3 regions of the Nocardioides aquaticus genome follow, and region 3 is predicted to be linked to each of the others. Evidence: predicted binding sites of a transcription regulator. Region 3 holds the regulator's gene; each other region holds the start of a gene.

Region 1 (4,293 bases), 900 kb from region 3:
CAACGCGATGACCGACGACGTGCACGTGCGTCTCACGCTGACCCGCGGCGTGAAGCTGACCAGCGGGATGGACCCGCGGCTGAACACCGCGGGCCCGACCCTGATCGTCCTGGCCGAGTTCAAGTCACCGGTCTACGACGACACCGGCATCACCCTGGTCACCAGCTCGGTGCGCCGCCACCGCGCCGACTCCCTGGATCCCAAGATCCACCACAACAACCTGCTGACCTCGATCATGGCCAAGATCGAGGCCAACGTCGCCGGCGCCGACGACGCGCTGATGCTGGACGACGCAGGGTTCGTGGCCGAGACCAACGCGACCCACGTCTTCCACGTCACCGACGGCGTCGTGCACACCAGCACCACCCGCGCCTGCCCCGAGGGCATCACCCGCGAGACCGTGCTCGAGATCTGCGCGGCCGCCGGCCGGGAGGCCCGGGTCGGCGACTACTCCCTGGTCGACCTGGTCAACGCCGACGAGGTCTTCGTGACCGGCACGATGGGCGGCGTCACCCCGGTCGTCTCGGTCGACGGGCGCCGCATCGGCACCGGCGCCCGCGGCCCGGTCGGCACCGAGATCGCCGAGGCGTACGCCGCCCGCACCGCCGTCGAGGGCACGCTCGTCGTCTGAGGCCACCCGCACCCCGGCGTTCGTGTCATGAGAAGCAGGTCAGGAGGGCCGCTGGACCTGCTTCTCATGACACGAACCCGGGACGGCCCCTCCTCCACAGGGGTTTCCCCCGCGTTGTCACCGCTCGCAGGTTCCCGACCCCTCCTGGCATGCGTGCGGTGTCAACGCGGAGCGAGTGCCTGTGGAAGCCGACCTGGAGACAACACCCCGGGAACGGCGGCGGCCCGCCGCCACCTGCTCGCGCAGGTGACGGCGGGCCGTCGGGTGGATCAGTCGTGCTGTGCGGTCGTGCTGGCTCAGTGGCCGTGCCCGTGGCCGTGGCCGCCGCCCGCGGGGGCGTCGTCCTCGTCCTCGGGCTTCTCAACGATCAGCGTCTCGGTCGTCAGCAGCATGCCGGCGATCGAGGTGGCGTTGACCAGCGCCGAGCGGGTGACCTTGACCGGGTCCAGGACGCCCTGGGCGACCAGGTCGCCGTACTCGCCGGTGGCGGCGTTGTAGCCGTTGCCGACACCGAGCTCGCGCACCTTGGTGGTGATGACGTAGCCGTTCTCGCCACCGTTCTCGGCGATCCAGCGCAGCGGCTCGTCGGCCGAGCGACGCACGACGCGCACGCCGGCGGCCTCGTCGCCGGTCAGGCCGAGGTCACCGTCGAGGACGGAGACGGCGTGGATGAGCGCGGAGCCGCCGCCGGGGACGATGCCCTCCTCGATCGCGGCGCGCGTCGCGGAGACGGCGTCCTCGATGCGGTGCTTCTTCTCCTTGAGCTCCACCTCGGTGGCGGCGCCGACCTTGATCACGCAGACCCCGCCGGCCAGCTTGGCCAGGCGCTCCTGCAGCTTCTCGCGGTCCCAGTCGGAGTCGGTGTTCTCGATCTCCGCCTTGATCTGGTTGACGCGGCCCTCGACCTCGGCCGTGTCGCCGGCACCGTCGACGATCGTGGTGTCGTCCTTGGTGACGACCACGCGACGGGCCTGGCCGAGCACCTCGAGGCCGACCTGGTCGAGCTTGAGCCCGACCTCGGGCGAGACGACCTGCGCGCCGGTCAGCGTCGCGATGTCCTGCATCATCGCCTTGCGGCGGTCACCGAACGCGGGGGCCTTGACGGCGACCGCGTTGAAGGTGCCCCGGATCTTGTTGACGACCAGGGTGGACAGCGCCTCGCCGTCGACGTCCTCGGAGAGGATGAAGAGCGGCTTGCCGGCGGCGATGACCTTCTCCAGGAGCGGGAGCAGGTCGGAGACCGAGCTGATCTTGCCCTGGTGCAGGAGCAGGTACGGGTCGTCGAGGACGGCCTCCATGCGCTCCTGGTCGGTGACGAAGTACTGCGAGATGTAGCCCTTGTCGAACTGCATCCCCTCGGTGAACTCCAGCTCGGTGCCCATGGTGTTGGACTCCTCGACGGTGATCACGCCGTCCTTGCCGACCTTGTCGAAGGCCTCGGCGAGCAAGTCGCCGATGTGGGCGTCGCGGCTCGAGATCGTCGCGACCGAGGACATGTCCTCACGGGTCTCGACCTCGCGGGCCGCGTCGCGCAGGGCCTGGCCGACGGCCTCGGTGGCCTTGTCCATCCCGCGCTTGAGGCTCATCGGGTTGGCGCCGGCCGCGACCGCGCGCAGGCCCTGGTGGACCATGGCCTGCGCCAGCACCGTGGCCGTGGTGGTGCCGTCACCGGCGACGTCGTTGGTCTTGGTGGCGACCTCCTTCGTCAGCTGGGCGCCGAGGTTCTCGAACGGGTCGTCCAGCTCGATCTCACGCGCGACGGTCACGCCGTCGTTGGTGATCGTGGGGGCACCCCACTTCTTGTCGAGGACGACGTAGCGGCCCTTGGGACCGAGGGTCACCTTGACCGCGTTGGCCAGGGCGTCGACGCCCCGCTCGAGAGCGCGCCGTGCGTTCTCGTCGAACTCCAGGATCTTGGGCATTGCTCTCCTTGCGATGGTGCTCGGGATGTGCGGGAGACACGTCCGGGTCGTGCCCTACCGGCCGCGGCGCGTCAGCGCAGCAGCCGGGGGCACGACCCGGGGGGTGTTCAGCTGACGACCGCGAGGACGTCGCGCGCGGAGAGGATGAGGTACTCCTCGCCGGCGTACTTGACCTCGGTGCCGCCGTACTTGCTGTAGACGACCTTGTCGCCCACGGCGACGTCGATCGGGACGCGGTTGCCGTTGTCGTCGACGCGGCCGGGGCCGAGCGCCAGGACCTCGCCCTCCTGGGGCTTCTCCTTGGCGGTGTCGGGGATGACGAGGCCGGAGGCGGTGGTCTGCTCGGCGTCGAGCGGCTTGACCACGATGCGGTCCTCGAGGGGCTTGATGTTGACCGACACGATGTCGACCTCCACTTTCTCCACTGTGTTGCACGGACGGGGGTGCCCGGACGGGTTGTCCGGGCGGGGGTGGTGCACGCTGGGGCAGGGTCGGGGCTCGCCGTCGCGGGGGTCGGGCCCATCGCCTGCACTGGCACCCTCACCTCGAGAGTGCCAGGGCAAAACTAGCACTCGCCCCGACCGAGTGCCAGGAGCACCCGGCGGTCGGTGCCTGCCAGGATGGCGGCGTGGACCTCGAGACCTTCCGGTGGCTGACCGGCGACGAGGGCGGCGCCCTGCTGGCGGCCGCCGCCGACGGGCGTACGGACCTGCGCGCCCTGCCCGGGGCGGACGCCGACCGGGTCGCGGCCGCCCTGACCCAGGTCGACCTCCGCCGTCACGCGCGGGCCAAGCTCGGCGACGACGCCGCGGTCATGTGGTTCACCCGCGACGGGCTCGAGCAGGCCACACGGACGCGTGTGGCGACCCACCGCGCCGCCCGGATGGCCGCGACCGGCGCCCGCACCCTGGTCGACCTCGGCTGCGGGGTGGGTGGCGACCTCGTCGCCGCGGCCCGGGCCGGCCTGACCTGCGTCGGCGTCGACCTGGACCCGGTGCGGGTGGCGGTGGCGGAGGCCAACCTGGCCGCGCTCGGGCTGCCCGGCGCGGTGGCCGTGGCCGACGCCACCGGGCTCGACCTCTCCCCCTTCGACGTCGCCTTCGCCGACCCCGCGCGCCGCAGCGGGCGCGGGCGCAGCTTCCGGGTCGAGGACTGGACGCCCTCGTGGGACTTCGTCGAGGGCCTGCTGGGACGCGACGCGTGCGTGAAGGCCGCCCCGGGGTTGCCGCACGGCCTGGTCCCCGACGGCGTCGAGGCCGAGTGGGTCAGCGAGGACGGCGAGGTCAAGGAGGTCGCCCTGTGGGGCGGGCACCTGGCGACGGTGCGGTGGCGCGCCACCGTCGTCGCCGGCGCCGGCCTGGCCACGCTGACCGACGAGGACCCCGCCTCCGACGAGGTGCGTGGCGTCGGCGGCTACCTCTACGAGCCGGACGGCGCCGTCATCCGGGCCGGGCTGGTCACCGCGGTCGCCGCGACCGTCGCCGGTGGGCGGGTCGACCCCCACCTGGCCTACGTCACCTCCGACGAGGACGTGCGCACCCCGTTCGCCCGGGGCTACCGCGTGCTCGAGGAGCTGCCCTACCGCGAGAAGCAGCTGCGTGCGGCGCTGCGCGAGCGCGACGTCGGCGCGCTGACCGTCAAGAAGCGCGGGGTGGACGTCGTGCCCGAGGACCTGCGCAGGCGGCTGAAGCTGACCGGGTCCGTCGCGGCGACGATCGTGATGACCCGGGTCGCGGGGCG
Region 2 (4,293 bases), 1.1 Mb from region 3:
CAAGCTGGCCTCCGAGATCGCCGGCGAGGAGGACGGCTGGGCGTTCGTGAACGTCAACGTCCGCCCGTTCTACGCCGAGGGCTCCAAGACCCTGGGCTACGAGATCGCCGAGCAGCTCGGGTGGCGCCTGCCCGACCAGGTCGTCATCCCGGTCGCCTCCGGCTCCCAGCTGACCAAGGTGCACAAGGCCTTCGGCGAGCTGGTGCGCCTCGGCCTGGTCGAGGACAAGCCGGTCAAGATCTTCGGCGCCCAGGCCACCGGCTGCTCGCCGGTCTCGGTCGCCTTCAAGGACGGCGTCGACGCGATCCGCCCGGTCAAGCCGGACACCATCGCCAAGAGCCTGGCCATCGGCAACCCCGCGGACGGCATCTACGTCCTCGACGTCTGCCGCACCACCGGCGGCGCGGTCGAGGACATCACCGACGACGAGGTCCGCCAGGGCATCCTCCTGCTGGCCCGCACCGAGGGCATCTTCACCGAGACCGCCGGCGGCACCACCGTGGGCGTGCTGAAGAAGCTGGTCGAGACCGGCCAGCTGGACCCCGACGCCGAGACCGTGGTGATCAACACCGGGATGGGCCTGAAGACCCTCGACGCCGTCGCCGACCACGTCGGTCCCGCCGCCACGATCGCCCCGTCGTACGCCGCGTTCGTGGCCACCGGCATCGCCTGAGCCGGGCCCACGGCCCGCGCTGCACCACCCGTCCGTACCCCCGACACCCGAGGAGACCTGCACCCGTGAGCGTGTCCGTCCGCGTCCCGACCATCCTGCGCAGCTACACCGGGGGTGACTCCGAGGTCTCCGCCGAGGGCGCCACCCTGGCGGAGGTGCTCGACGACCTCGACGCGTCGTACGCCGGGATCCGCGCCCGGATCCTGGACGACAACGGCAAGCTGCGCCGCTTCGTCAACGTCTACGTCGGTGACGAGGACGTGCGCTTCCTCGACGACCTGGCCACGCCCACGCCCGACGGCGTGAAGGTCTCGGTCATCCCCGCCGTCGCGGGGGGCTGATCGCGTCCCGACACGCGCTGCACACGACGACGACACACGCCGTTCAAGCGCGTGTGGTGTAACCGTCCGGTGACCCATCGACAACGACTGATCGTTCTCGGCGTGGGGGCCGCCGTCGCCGGCGTGACCGGCGGAGGCGGCTTCTACGGCGCCCGCGAGCTGCTCCACCGCCAGGCCGAGCACGCCCGTCGGCTGATCGGCAAGCCGCTGGGGGAGACGCCGCCGCAGGCCGACCGGGTGTGGAAGAGCTCCTACGAGGGCCGCCCCGTCGAGCTGCTGCTCCTCGGCGACTCGATCGCCGCCGGCCTCGGCGCCGACCGGCGCAAGGAGACCCTCGGTGCGCGGCTGGCCAAGGGGCTGGCCAAGCGGCTGGGACGCCCCGTACGCCTGCGCACCGTCGCCGTCGTCGGCTCGGAGTCCGCGGCGCTGGCCGCCCAGCTCGACGGCCTGCCGGCGACCTACCGGCCCGACGTGGCGGTGATCGTCGTCGGCGGCAACGACGTCACCCACCGGGTGCCGGTGGCCGACAGCGTCGAGTCCCTCGCGGTCTGCATCCGTCGGCTGCGCGCGGTCGGCACCGGCGTCGTGGTCGGCACCTGCCCGGACCTCGGCCTGCTGCGCCCGGTGCCGCAGCCGCTGCGCAGCCTGGGCTCGCGCGCCTCGCGGCAGCTGGCGGCGGCGCAGGAGGTGGCGGCGGTGGTCGCCGGGGCGTACGCGGTGTCCCTGGCCCGGGTCGTCGGCCCGTTCTTCATCACCAACCCCGACGAGATGTTCAGCCTGGACCGGTTCCACCCCAGCCCGCTGGGCTACAAGCGCACCGCCAGCGCCCTGCTGCCCTCGGTGCTGGCCGCGCTCGGCGCGGCCGAGGAGGTCCCGTTCGGGCACCTGGCCCCCGTCCCGGTGTGACCCAGCCGGTCGCGCGGGCCGGCACGGCACGAGGATGGGCGACGTGAGCACCCGACCGACCGTCCTGCTGGCCACCTTCGACCTCCTGCCCGCCGGCGAGGGCGGCGGGCACCTGCTGCCCGAGGCGCTGGGTGCCGCCGGCGTCGACGCCTCCTGGGCGGTGTGGAGCGACCCGGCGGTCGACTGGGCCGCGGCCGACCTGGTGGCGGTCCGCTCGACCTGGGACTACCACCGCCGGCTGCCCGCGTTCCTGGCCTGGACCCGCCGGGTGGAGGCCGACGGCCACCTGCTCGGCAACGCCGCGGTGATGGCGTGGAACGCCGACAAGTCCTACCTGCTCGACCTGGCCGAGGACCTGCCGGTCGTGCCCACCGAGCTCGTCGACGCACCCGGCCTGGTCCCGGCGCTGGAGGCCGGGCTCGCGCGCCACGGCACGGTCGTCCTGAAGCCCCGCACGGGGGCCGGCGGCACCGGCGTCGTGGTCGCGTCGCGGTCCGACGACCCGCGGCTCTCCGCGCTCGGCGGGGACGCCTGGCTGCTGCAGCCGTTGGTGGCCTCGGTGCGCACCACCGGCGAGCGGTCGCTGTTCGTGCTCGACGGCCGGGTCGTCTCGCAGGTCGACAAGGTCGCCGCGGGCGAGGACGACGAGGTGCGGGTGCACCCGCGCTACGGCGGCATGATGCGCCCGGTCGCCCCCGACCCGGCGGCGGTCGCGCTGGCCGAGCGCACGATGGCGGTGGTGGGGGAGCGCCACGGCGGGCCGCTGCCGTACGGGCGGGTGGACCTGCTCGAGGTCCACGGCGAGCTGTGCGTCAGCGAGGTCGAGGTGATCGAGCCCGGGCTCTACCTGGACCTGGTGCCGGGCAACGCCACGGCGTTCGCCGCCACCGTGGTGCGGGCGCTGGCGGCCCGCTGATCCCGGGCGTACCTCGCCGTGACGTTTGCACTCGACGGGGCCGAGTGCTAGACATTTCGCTGGCACTCTTACCATGAGAGTGACAAACCGAAGCGGTGCAAGCTGAGGTCCACGCGCCGGCGAGAAAGGGTTCGCCGGAGCCGCTGGACCGTCCGTCGCGGGCAGCCCACCGACTCGGTCCCACCGACTCTAAGCGTGAGGAATCGCAGGAGTTATGCCGAAGCTGATTGCATTTGACGAAGAGGCCCGGCGCGGCCTGGAGCGTGGCATGAACACGCTCGCCGACGCCGTGAAGGTCACCCTCGGTCCCAAGGGCCGCAACGTGGTCCTGGAGAAGAAGTGGGGTGCCCCCACGATCACCAACGACGGTGTGAGCATCGCCAAGGAGATCGAGCTCGAGGACCCCTACGAGAAGATCGGCGCCGAGCTGGTCAAGGAGGTCGCCAAGAAGACCGACGACGTCGCCGGTGACGGTACGACCACCGCGACCGTCCTGGCCCAGGCCATGGTCCGCGAGGGCCTGCGCAACGTCGCGGCCGGCGCGAACCCGATGAGCCTCAAGCGCGGCATCGAGGCTGCGGTCGCCGCGGTCTCCGAGAAGCTGCTCTCGATGGCCACCGACATCGAGACCAAGGAGCAGATCGCCGCCACCGCGTCGATCTCCGCCGCGGACCCGATCGTCGGCGAGATCATCGCCGAGGCGATGGACAAGGTCGGCAAGGAAGGCGTCATCACCGTCGAGGAGTCGAACACCTTCGGCCTTGACCTCGAGCTGACCGAGGGGATGCGCTTCGACAAGGGCTACATCTCGGCCTACTTCGTCACCGACACCGAGCGGATGGAGACGGTCCTCGAGGACCCCTACATCCTGATCGCCAACCAGAAGGTCTCGAACGTCAAGGACCTCCTGCCGATCCTCGAGAAGGTCATGCAGTCGGGCAAGCCCCTGCTGATCCTCTCCGAGGACGTCGACGGCGAGGCGCTCTCGACCCTGGTCGTGAACAAGATCCGCGGCACCTTCAAGTCCGTGGCCGTCAAGGCCCCCGGCTTCGGCGACCGCCGCAAGGCCATGCTGCAGGACATCGCGATCCTCACCGGCGGCCAGGTCATCTCCGAGGAGGTCGGCCTCAAGCTCGAGTCGACCGGCCTCGAGCTGCTCGGCCAGGCCCGCAAGGTCGTCATCACCAAGGACGAGACCACCATCGTCGAGGGTGCCGGCGACCAGGACCAGATCGCCGGTCGGGTCAACCAGATCCGTGCCGAGATCGAGAACTCCGACTCCGACTACGACCGCGAGAAGCTGCAGGAGCGCCTGGCCAAGCTGGCCGGCGGTGTCGCGGTGATCAAGGTCGGCGCGGCCACCGAGGTCGAGCTCAAGGAGCGCAAGCACCGCATCGAGGACGCCGTGCGCAACGCCAAGGCGGCCGTCGAGGAGGGCATCGTCGCCGGTGGCGGCG
Region 3 (4,293 bases):
GAAGCCGGCGCCGAGCGGGAAGGTGCGGCGCTTGCCGTGCCGGTCCTCGAGGGTCAGCACGTGCAGGTCGCGGTCGACCGAGACGACCTCCCCGCAGAAGTCGGTGGTGACCTCCTCCACGACGGTGCCGAGGTCGGCCGTGGCCGGTTGCGCACGCCCGCGTCGGGGCGCGCGCCAGTCGCCGGAGAGGACGTCGGATCCGTAGCGGTCGCTCACCCGGGACACGGTAGGCGGCGCCGCCTACGGTGCCCGGGACGCGCGCCGGGGTCAGGACCCGGTGCTGTCGTCCCCCTCGTCGTGGGAGGTGTCGTTCTCGCCGAACGGGCCGTCGGGCTCCGAGCGCTCCACCGGCTTGCCGCTGGACATCAGGTCGTCGACCTGCTCGCCGTCGGTGAGGCCCTCGGCCAGCGGGTTCTCCTCGCTGGGCACCAGGTCCTCGGGCAGCTGGTCGTCCGAGATCCCGATGTCGGGTCCGGCGGTGGCGTCTTCGTCGGAGGCGTTGCTCATGGCGCGACGCTAGTGGGTCCGGCGCGGGCGTCAACCACCCCGTGGACCTGGTCCCGGCGGGGTCAGGCGAGAGGGAGTCGTCGGCCGCCGCGGGGGAGCGCGTCGTACCCCCGGCGGACGGCGTCGGCGAGCAGGTGCCGCGGGAAGGGCCACTCGCCGCGTGCCAGCGCCTCGTCCGGACCGACGCCGCCGGCGGCCAGGTCGCGCACCTGCTGGGCGAGCAGGCCGAGCTCGTTGCGCTGCTGCTCGACGTGGTCGCGGTCGACCGGCCGTCCGTGGCCGGGCACCACCAGGGTCGCGGGGGTGAGCAGGTCCAGGACGACGTCGAGGGTCGAGGGCCAGGCCAGCGGGTGGCAGTCCGGTCCGAGACCGGGGACGGCGAGGCCGCCCACGGAGCGTTCCCCCGCGAGCTCGGACTGCTCGACCAGGTCGCCGGCCAGGACCAGGTCGACGTCGCCGACCCGGACGACGAGGTCGCCCCCGGTGTGGCCCGCGCCGGGGTGGACCAGCTCGACCACCCGGTCGCCGAGGTCGAGGACGCTGACGGCGGAGAACACGTGGTCCGGGGCGACCAGCGCGGTCGCGGCCAGCTCGGCCGCGTGCTCCTCCGCGGGGTCGGCGGCCATCCGCAGGCGGGTGTCCTCGCCCCAGCGCGCCAGCTCCGCGGCCGCGGTCTCCTGGGCGTGCACCGGCACCGCCGGCCACCGTGCGCGGAAGGCGGCGACGCCGAAGGCGTGGTCGTGGTGCCAGTGGGTGGTCACCACGGCCACGACGTCGCCGGGCAGCCCGGCGACCGCCTCGGCCACGGGGGCCGCCGCGGCGGTCGAGCCGGAGGTGTCGACCACGACCATGCCGGCGGCACCGCCGACGACGGACACGTTGACGTCGCACCACGGCTGCGGGGCGACCCAGACGCGGTCGGCGACCTCGGTGAACGGCACGCCCTCACCCTAGGCCCGCACGCCCCCGGCCCTCCCCGCGGAGGCGGTGGATCGGGCCCCACGCGCTAGGATTGGCACTCACGATCGGGGAGTGCCAGACGCGGGAGGAGGACCGGGGGATGCAGGAGGAACGCAGGCTCGCCGTGCTGCGCGCCATCGTCGAGGACTACGTGTCCACCGAGGAGCCGGTCGGCTCCAAGGCGCTCGTCGAGCGGCACCGCCTGGGCGTCTCGCCGGCCACCGTGCGCAACGACATGGCCGTGCTGGAGGACGAGGGCTACATCGCGCAGCCCCACACCAGCGCCGGCCGGGTGCCGACCGACAAGGGCTACCGGCTCTTCGTCGACCGGCTCACCACCGTCAAGCCGATGACGGGGGCCGAGAAGCGGGCGATCGCGACCTTCCTCGACGGCGCCGTCGACCTCGACGACGTCGTCGGCCGCTCGGTGCGGCTTCTCTCGCAGCTGACCCGTCAGGTGGCCGTCGTGCAGTACCCCGTGCTGTCGCGGTCCACCGTGCGCCACGTCGAGCTCGTCGCGCTCGCCCCGACCCGGCTCCTGGTCGTGCTGATCCTGTCCACCGGCCGCGTCGAGCAGCGGGTCGTCGAGGTCGCCGAGCCGATGGGCGACGAGGACCTCGCCGACCTCCGCAGCCTGGTGAACCGGGCCGCGGTCGGCGAGCTGATCGCCTCCGCTGCCGACGCCTTGCGCGCGCTCGCCGGCCCACCCCCCGGTCCGGCCGAGGATCCCGCCGTCGCCGGCCCCGAGGACGCCACCCGGGCCACCAGCGCGGCGAGCAGCCCGGTCGTCGAGGCCCTGCTCGAGGCGATGAGCGACCACCGCTCCGACGAGCGGGTCGCGGTCGGCGGCGCGGCGAACCTCGCCCGCCACGTCGACAGCCCCGACTCGGCAGTCCGTCCGCTGCTCGAGGCGCTGGAGGAGCACGTCGTGCTGCTCAAGCTGCTCGGGGAGGCCGGCGCCGACGGTGCGGTCACGGTGCGCATCGGCCGCGAGGGGCCGTACGAGCAGCTGGCCTCGACCAGCGTGGTCGCCACCGGGTACGGCCCGCGCGACGACGTCCTCGCCACGCTCGGCGTCGTCGGCCCCACCCGGATGGACTACCCCGGCACGATGGCCGCGGTCCGCGCCGTGGCCCGCTACGTCACCCGCATCCTCGACGAGGCCTGACCGGCCCCGCCCCCGGCGCGGCCCCGGCCGCGCCCGTACCCCCGACCTGCCCCCAGCCCCCACGGACCGAAGGACGATGATCCCAGCGTGAGCCAGGACCTCTACGCGATGCTCGGCGTCGAGCGCGACGCCGACAGCGACACCATCAAGAAGGCCTACCGCCGCCTCGCTCGCCAGCTCCACCCGGACGTGAACCCGGACCCGGCGACGCAGGAGCGGTTCAAGGAGGTCTCGGCGGCCTACGAGGTGCTCTCGGACCCCCAGAAGCGCTCGGCCTACGACCGCGGCGGCGACCCCTTCGGCGGGGCCGGCGCCGGCGGGTTCGGCCAGGGTGCGGGCTTCTCGTTCACCGACATCATGGACGCCTTCTTCGGCGGCCAGGGCGGTGCCGCCGGTGGGGGCCGAGGACCGCGTCCCCGCAGCCGCCGCGGCCAGGACGCGCTGATCCGGCTCGAGATCAGCCTCGCCGAGGCCGCCTTCGGGGTCACCCGGGAGCTCAAGGTCGACACCGCGGTGCTGTGCACGACCTGCGACGGCGCCGGTGCCGCGCCCGGCACGCAGCCGGTGGCCTGCGAGACCTGTCGTGGTGCCGGCGAGGTCGCCCAGGTGCAGCGGTCGTTCCTCGGCGAGGTGCGCACGCTGCGCCCCTGCCCGGCCTGCCGCGGGTTCGGCTCGATCATCCCGGAGCCCTGCCGGACCTGCGCCGGCGACGGCCGGGTCCGCTCGCGTCGCTCGTTGACGGTCAAGATCCCGCCCGGCGTCGACACCGGCACCCGGGTGCAGCTGACGGAGCAGGGCGAGATCGGTCCCGGCGGTGGCCCGGCCGGCGACCTCTACGTCGAGATCAACGTCGCCGCGCACCCGGTCTTCACCCGCCACGGCGACGACCTGCACTGCGTGGTCACGGTGCCGATGGCGGCCGCCGCGCTCGGCACCACGCTCACCCTGCCCACCCTGGAGGCCGACGTCGTCGACCGCCCGGAGGAGGAGGGCCCGCTGGTGGACCCCGACCTGTCCACCTCGCACGACCTGGAGATCAAGCCGGGCACCCAGTCGGGCCTCGAGCAGGTCCTGCGCGGGCGCGGCGTGCCCGGCCTGCGGGGCGGGCGCGGTGACCTGGTCGTCAGCGTCAGCGTGGAGACGCCGACCCGGCTGGACGCCCGGCAGACCGAGCTGCTCGAGGAGCTGGCCGCGATCCGCGGCGAGCAGCGCCCCGACGGCCAGGTCAAGCCCCGTCAGTCGTCGGTGTTCGGCCGGCTCCGCGACGCCTTCAACCACTAGGACGCGGCGCGGTGAGCCTCCCGGTGCACCTGGTGCCCACCCTGGCCGGTGTGGGGGTGGGCGCCACCGTGACGGTCGAGGGCGACGAGGCCCACCACGCGGTCGCCGTACGCCGGCTGCGGGTCGGCGAGCAGGTCGTCCTGACCGACGGGGCCGGGGCGCGCGTGGTGGCCGAGGTGTCCGCGACCGGCAAGCGGACCTTCGACGCCGTCGTGGTCTCGCGCGAGGACCTGGGCCGGCCCGACCCGGAGCTGGTCGTGGTTCAGGCGCTGCCGAAGGGCGACCGGGGCGAGCTGGCCGTCGAGGTGCTCACCGAGGTCGGCGCCGCGCGGGTCGTGCCCTGGGCGGCGGAGCGCAGCGTGGCCGTGTGGCGCGGC

Evidence for each region. Region 3 encodes HrcA, which represses chaperone genes, less so after heat shock. Its sites were predicted from a motif close to TTGGCACTCGNNNNNNNCGAGTGCCAA; they were not measured.
Region 1: a site for HrcA is predicted at 3,119-3,145, ahead of groES (co-chaperone GroES). Genes of this name have one in related genera too.
Region 2: a site for HrcA is predicted at 2,861-2,887, ahead of groL (chaperonin GroEL). Genes of this name have one in related genera too.

What each region holds. Positions count from the first base shown of each region.
Region 1 covers NZ_CP075371.1:1,141,269-1,145,561, reverse strand. Annotated here, with positions in the region: gene ENKNEFLB_RS05620 (aminotransferase class IV) at 1-631, shown strand, start outside; gene groL (chaperonin GroEL) at 928-2,553, opposite strand; gene groES (co-chaperone GroES) at 2,661-2,954, opposite strand; gene ENKNEFLB_RS05605 (class I SAM-dependent methyltransferase) at 3,182-4,293, shown strand, end outside.
Region 2 covers NZ_CP075371.1:968,450-972,742, forward strand. Annotated here, with positions in the region: gene thrC (threonine synthase) at 1-673, shown strand, start outside; gene ENKNEFLB_RS04715 (MoaD/ThiS family protein) at 739-1,014, shown strand; gene ENKNEFLB_RS04720 (SGNH/GDSL hydrolase family protein) at 1,117-1,920, shown strand; gene ENKNEFLB_RS04725 (ATP-grasp domain-containing protein) at 1,964-2,836, shown strand; gene groL (chaperonin GroEL) at 3,051-4,293, shown strand, end outside.
Region 3 covers NZ_CP075371.1:2,041,181-2,045,473, forward strand. Annotated here, with positions in the region: gene ENKNEFLB_RS09865 (DUF3097 domain-containing protein) at 1-216, opposite strand, end outside; gene ENKNEFLB_RS09870 (hypothetical protein) at 268-507, opposite strand; gene ENKNEFLB_RS09875 (MBL fold metallo-hydrolase) at 570-1,448, opposite strand; gene hrcA (heat-inducible transcriptional repressor HrcA) at 1,568-2,635, shown strand; gene dnaJ (molecular chaperone DnaJ) at 2,723-3,916, shown strand; gene ENKNEFLB_RS09890 (16S rRNA (uracil(1498)-N(3))-methyltransferase) at 3,928-4,293, shown strand, end outside.